Linked DNA regions of Nodosilinea sp. FACHB-141. The protein of the gene in region 2 interacts with the protein of the main gene of each other region in a pairwise test. Links are inferred from orthologs where the notes say so. Each region holds a gene or a part of one and is shown on either strand. Other genes may lie near its edges. The genes, in order: rplL and H6F59_RS13685.

What was found.
Region 1: the proteins of H6F59_RS13685 (region 2) and rplL interact in binary tests that used the Escherichia coli proteins (3 or more experiments, as listed by UniProt). The link is inferred for Nodosilinea sp. FACHB-141 from one-to-one orthologs.

Annotation. Positions count from the first base shown.
Region 1 is NZ_JACJPP010000011.1:91,595-94,869, reverse strand. Bases 264-3,218 are described here. They hold rplL (50S ribosomal protein L7/L12), read left to right. Parts: upstream 264-1,514; coding sequence 1,515-1,922; downstream 1,923-3,218. Other genes in these bases: H6F59_RS09035 (TrkH family potassium uptake protein), read right to left, coding at 2,316-3,218; rplJ (50S ribosomal protein L10), read left to right, coding at 893-1,453; rplA (50S ribosomal protein L1), read left to right, coding at 264-613. Outside these bases: more of rplA, read left to right, coding at 1-263; more of H6F59_RS09035, read right to left, coding at 3,219-3,275. UniProt on the Escherichia coli protein: The binding site for several of the GTPase factors involved in protein synthesis (IF-2, EF-Tu, EF-G and RF3). Is thus essential for accurate translation.
Region 2 is NZ_JACJPP010000012.1:288,006-291,158, forward strand. The notes cover bases 2-2,834. They hold H6F59_RS13685 (rhodanese-related sulfurtransferase), read right to left. Parts: upstream 1,937-2,834; coding sequence 1,067-1,936; downstream 2-1,066. Other genes in these bases: H6F59_RS13675 (DUF2555 domain-containing protein), read right to left, coding at 84-296; H6F59_RS13680 (alpha/beta hydrolase), read right to left, coding at 384-1,052; H6F59_RS13690 (histone deacetylase), read right to left, coding at 1,963-2,814. Also shown: H6F59_RS13695 (hypothetical protein), read right to left, coding at 2,904-3,153. UniProt on the Escherichia coli protein: Catalyzes oxygen-dependent 5-hydroxyuridine (ho5U) modification at position 34 in tRNAs, the first step in 5-carboxymethoxyuridine (cmo5U) biosynthesis.

The DNA.
Region 1 (3,275 bases), on a different replicon or contig from region 2:
CGCTAAGTTTGTTGAGTCGGCCGAGGCCCACATTCGCTTGGGTATTGACCCCAAGTACACCGACCAGCAGCTGCGTACTACGGTCATTTTGCCCAAGGGCACGGGGCAAACCATTCGAGTCGCCGTCATTGCTAAGGGCGAAAAAGTGGCTGAGGCCACCGCTGCTGGAGCTGACTTGGCGGGATCTGAAGAACTCATCGACGAAATTCAGAAGGGCATGATGGACTTTGACGTTCTGATTGCTACCCCTGACGTGATGCCTCAGGTAGCCAAGCTTGGTCGTCAACTCGGCCCCCGTGGCCTGATGCCCTCCCCCAAAGGCGGCACTGTAACCTTTGACTTGGCCAAAGCAATTGATGAGTTTAAAGCAGGTAAGCTAGAGTTTCGTGCCGACAAAACAGGCATCGTCCATGTTATGTTTGGCAAGGCCGACTTTAGCGCTGAAGATTTGCTAGTCAACCTCAAGGCGCTGCAAGAGACCGTTGACCGCAATCGTCCATCTGGTGCCAAGGGCCGCTATTGGAGAACCGTAGCGATCGCCTCCACCATGGGTCCCTCCATTCGCCTCGATGTGAATGCCCTGCGCGACTTCAAGATGTCAGACGCGGTCTAGGCCCAACAAGTTTTACCCCAGCCAGCTAGGAGTTACGCCCACTGACACAACCCCTCACAACTGCATAGACGACCGGAGACAGCAGGTAGCCGCCCAGCACTGCATAAACCCTGCCGAGGTTGACGTAAATGACTACGGTGCTCTTGCCCAAGCTGAGCACTTTGGGTTGTTGGTCTACCCCGGCAGAGCTGTCGGGGTTTTGTTTTACTAAGGGCTAAGTCTAAATCTGGATCGGGTAATTAAGTTCCCAATCCCCAACTTAAAGGAGGTGAGATCGATATGGGGAGAACCCTAGCGAATAAGAAAGAGCTGGTGGCCGAAATTCAGGCCCTGCTAGACGATGCTCAGCTAGCCTTTGTGATTGATTACAAAGGTCTGACGGTATCGGAAATCAGCGACCTACGCAACCGGCTACGCCCCAAGGGTGCCGAGTGTAAGATTGCCAAAAACACGCTGATGCGGATTGCCGTTGACGGCAACGAAAACTGGCAACCCATCACTGAGTTCCTCAAAGATTCTTCGGCCTTCGTGCTAGTTAAAGAAGACTTTGGCGGGGCAATCAAGGAATACCAGGCATTCCAAAAAGACACCAAAAAAACCACCCTCCGGGGCGGTGTCATGGAAGGTCAGGCCCTGAACGAAGACCAGATCAAGGCCATCACCGAACTGCCCACTAAGGAAGAGCTGATGGCTCGTCTGGCTGGAGCAATCAAGGCGATGCCGACTCGGGTGGCTGTGGGCGTCAACGCCGTACCGACCAAACTGGCGGTGGGTGTCAAAGAGGTGCCCGCATCTCTGGTCCGTGCTATCAAGGCAGTCTCCGAAAAAGATGCAGCCTAGGCTCATCTCTCTCGATTTTGTCTGTGTTTAATTGTTTTCAAATAGGAGTTAACCGGTAACTATGTCTGCTAAAACCGATGAAATTCTCGAACAGCTAAAGACCCTTTCTCTGCTAGAAGCTTCCGAGCTGGTTAAGCAAATTGAGGAAGCCTTTGGTGTTGACGCCTCTGCCTCCGCTGGCGGCGGCATGATGATGATGGCCCCCGGCATGATGGGTGGCGGTGGTGCCGCGGCTGCCGAGCCTGAAGAAGAGAAGACTGAATTTGACGTCGTTCTCGAAGAAGTTCCCGCTGACAAGAAGATCGCCGTTCTTAAGGTTGTGCGCAGCCTGACCGGTTTGGGTCTGAAGGAAGCCAAGGAACTGGTGGAAGCCGCTCCCAAGGCTGTCAAGGAAGCCACCACCAAAGACGACGCCGAAGATGCCAAAAAGCAGCTCGAAGAAGCCGGCGGCAAGGTTGCTATCAAGTAGCCTGACGTTTTGCCACTGAGACTAAAACGTTAGAAAGCTCCCTGTGAGACCACAGGGAGCTTTTTCTATAGTTAGTTAAGGATGGTTTTCTCACCTTAAACAGCGGCCCTCTGGCTACCCATCCCCGATAGAGAAGGATAGCATTGGGAAGATAGTTAGGTAGTTAATGGGAGTTAGCCATGGCGCAGCACCTGAAACGATGGGAGTCGCCCCGTAAGCTGGGTCGCAATGACAAAGGGCGAGGCGGTGCCGCCCGCCAGAGACAGCTGCAAAAACGCCAGCAGACTTTGCGTAAGCGCCCAGGGGGGCGATCGCCATCAGACCACACAAATACTCATCCGGGGGAGTCAACGGCTCCCCTTTTTGCTATCTATCCCCGTCCTGCTTGAGAGATTAGCCAATCAGCAACTCTTCTTCGGGATACTGCACAGAGGACGGTTTAGGATCGCCAAGCAGTGCCGCCATAAACAGCAGTACGCCTACCCGCCCCAAGTACATGGTGAAAGCAATCACGTACTTACCAACGTCAGATAGGTCGGCAGTAATGCCGGTAGAAAGCCCCACTGTGGCAAATGCAGACACGGCCTCAAAGAGAATATCGATAAAGCCGACGGTTGGATTAGTTAGAGACACTAGAGCTGTAGCTGCGACGACCGCCAGACCCGACCCCACCACCACGGAGATCGCCTTCAGCACCCGAATAGTAGCAATCTGCCGCCGAAATAAGAGAACCTGCTCTTTGCCTTGAAGCGCCATGCGGGTGCAGGCTAGCAAAATGCTCAGGGTAGTAGTTTTAATACCGCCGCCAGTGCTGCCGGGGCTAGCCCCAACGAACATCAGGGCAATCATGATAAACAGTGAGGCGTTGCCCATCGCGCCAATGTCAATGCTGTTAAATCCGGCGGTACGGGTAATAACAGCCTGAAACCAAGCCATTAATAACTTGTACTGAGGAGCCACCGGACCCAAAGTGTCGGGGTTTTGGTACTCGATTAGAAACAAGGCTAGGGTGCCTAGTACCAAAAGAGCAGCGGTAGTGCTGGTAACAATCTTAAAGTGAAGGGAGAACGGGTTGCGGCAGCGGTTGCCGCTCAGGCGATTGCGGGCCCATGACAGGAACTCCATAATCACCTGGTAACCAATGCCACCCAGGATGACTAGAGCGGTGATTACCGCATTGACCCAGGGGTCGAGCGCATAGCCAATAATATTGTCTTTAAACAGGCCAAAACCCGCATTGTTGAAAGCGCTGACGCTGTGGAACATAGAGAGCCACAGCCCATAGCTAGGCCCGTAGTCTCGACTGAAGATCGGATATAGGCAAAATAAGCCCGTCAGTTCAATGGACAGTGT
Region 2 (3,153 bases):
AAGAACGACACTTCTGCCGGGGCAAACAACCGTTTGCCCCGGCAGAAGCGGGGGTATCTAGGCAGGATTTAGCCGCCAACGGTCTACGACTCATCGTAGGCTTCGAGGTCGAGCAAATAGACGTAGGATTCAACTAACTCGGGTCGCTGAAAGGCGATCGCCCGAAGCAGGTGCCAGTCTTGCAGTCCCTCAAAGGCATTCTCGTAGGCATCGGTCTCTAGGCGAGTAGCCAGCTCAGCCACCGTGTCCGGTGTCATATCTGAGACGGTTTGCGGTGAAACGTGTAGGCTCAGCATAGTCTTTTCCCCCTTGGTGACGTTTGCCTCAGAGCCGCACGGGTGCAGCCAGGGTCAATTCACTCTCCCTTTAGGATAAAGGTTTGGTCAGGGATTCCCGCTGGCCTGCCGCAAATCTTCGCAAAACCCGGCAATTAGCCCCATTACCTGAGGTGGAATTTCATGCCCCATGGCCATTTCCTGCCAGGTCACGGGTTGGCCAATGGCGGTGAGGGCGTCGTTGGCCTGCTGGGCCTTGCCGATCGGCACCACTGCATCGAAGGTGCCGTGCACCATCATTACTGAGCGGGGGCTCACCGGAGCCTGTGCAGGGCTGTGCAGGTAGCCGCTGAGAATGATCTGCCCGGCCAGAGGCAGCTGCGACCCCACGTCTAGCGCCATCGCCCCCCCTTGGGAAAACCCAGCCAAAATGGTGCGCTCTAGGGGAATTTTGGTGGTTTGAGGCAGCATTGACATCCAGAGCTTGAGCCGCTCTCGACTGATCTGGAGGTCGGTGTGGGTCTCAAAATCGTAGGGACGGCGAAAATCATAGCTGTTGGGGAAGTTGTACCACATGCGGCCCCCTGGGGCCTGGGGATGGGGCCAGGGCGCATCGGGAAAGACCATTGAGAAGTTGGCTATTTCTAAATAGGGGGCTAAGCCGATTAGGTCGGCGGCGTTGGCCCCCCAGCCGTGGAGAGCCACTAGGCACCAATCAGCGGTGCCATCGGTGGGGCCATAGGTCAGGGCTTGAAGCGGTTGTTCGGTGGGCAGCATGGATTTCCTTAAAGCTAGCGATCGCGTTGACGAGCCTCTAGCCGAGCCCGTTTGGCGGGGGTAAGAGCAGCATAGCAGTGAGGGCAGCTGATGCCTGCTTCGTAGTGAGGTGAGGCTTTTTCAGCCGCGCCCACCGGGTGGCCACAGCCCAGGCAGAGATCGTATTCGCTAGGTTGCAGGCGGTGGTCAACGGCCACCCGTTCGTCAAACACAAAGCAATCGCCCTGCCACAGGCTGTCAGCCGTCGGTACTGATTTGAGGTAGTTGAGAATGCCGCCCTGGAGGTGATAAACCTGCTCAAAGCCCTGCTCTAGCAGGTAGGCAGTGGCTTTTTCGCAGCGAATGCCGCCCGTGCAGAACATTGCCACTTTTTTGTGCTGAGCGGGGTCGAGGTGGTTGTCTACGTAACTCGGCAGTTCTCTAAAAGCGTGGGTTTGAGGGTTCACCGCGCCCTTAAAGGTGCCCAGCTCGACCTCAAAGTTGTTGCGAGCATCGATCAGCACCACGTCAGGGTCGGTAATGAGCTGGTTCCAAGCCTGTGGCTCAATGTATGTTCCCACCTCTTGCTTGGCGGGGTTCACATCAGGGTGTCCGAGAGTGACAATTTCCCGCTTCAGCTTCACCTTCATCCGCTCGAAGGGGGGCGCAGCGGTGATGGATTCTTGGTGGGAGAAGGGGCCAATTTCGGGGTGGTTGTGCAGCCAGGTCAACAGGGTGTCAATGTTCTGGCGATCGCCCGCTACAGTAGCGTTCAGCCCTTCTGAAGCCAGCAAAATTGTGCCCCGCAGCCCCCAGCTCTGACACAGTTCTAAAAGCTCCCGGCGCAGCGCCGCTGGTTCACTTAGGGTGACAAATTTGTAGAAGGTGGCGATCGCCCAATCCATGGTCTGACAGAGCTACAAAGTTTCAATTATAAGCGGTGGGCCTGGTATACCTCGACGGCGGCTCTATGCAGCAGCGAGTGGCGAAAGATCAGATCCTCCATCGATTGGCCGTAGCCACCGCCAATGACACAGGCGACGGGATAGCCCGCTTGCACACAGCTGTCGAGCACGAAGCGATCGCGCTGATAAATCCCGGTGTTGGTCAGCGCCAGCTTGCCCAGCAGGTCGTCTTTGTGCGGGTCGGCCCCGGCATCGTAAAACACAAGGTCAGGCTTCACCTGGGCCAGCAAATCTGGAACGTACCGCGCCAGGCAGTTTAGGTAGGCATCATCTTCCATGCCCAAGGCCAAGGGCACATCCAAATCGCTGCTCTGTTTGCGGGCCGGAAAGTTCTCCTGGCAGTGCATGGAAAAGGTGAAAACGCTGGAGTCGTCGCGGAAGATCCAAGCGGTGCCGTCACCCTGGTGCACGTCTAAGTCGAGGATCAGCACGCGATTGACGCGGCCCTGCGCTTGCAGCACTCGAGTGGCGATCGCCAGATCATTGAAAATGCAAAACCCCGATCCGTAGTCGGGAAAGGCGTGGTGGGTGCCCCCCGCCGTATTGCAGGCCAGCCCATGCTCCAAGGCCAGCTTAGCGGTGAGAATAGTGCCCCCTACTGCCGTGCAGGTGCGCTTAACCAAGGCGGCGCTCCAGGGCAACCCAATGCGCCGTTGGGCTTTGGCATCCAGCGTTCCCTGGCGGTAAGCGTTGACGTAGGCGGTCTGGTGCACAAGCTCCAGCCAAGTCTGGAGAGGTTCGCCGGGCTGGTAAATCTGGCCTGGGGTGATCACACCATCGTGCAGCAGGCGATCGCGCAGTAGCCGAAATTTGGGCATCGGAAAGCGATGCCCGTCGGGCAGGGGGGCGACGTAGTCGGAGTGATAGATAACCGGAAGCTGACTCAAAGCCCCAAGGTAAACAATGCTTACATCAGTGACGACAGCGATCGCCGCTGCCGCATATCCAGAGCGTGAGCCACGCTACCCTCAGCCCAGTCAAGGGGCAGGTCTGCTTCAGGGGGCACCACGGCCGGAGTGGCGGCTGGCCCAGGCGCAGTGCTAGAAGCCGAGACCGGGGGCGATTCCCCTCGAGGGAGGTCGCGCCAACGCCCTGGCTGAGGCACCGCCCTGAACTGCGGCACAGTGCCAGCCCTAGGCCGCGCTGGTACTGGTGCT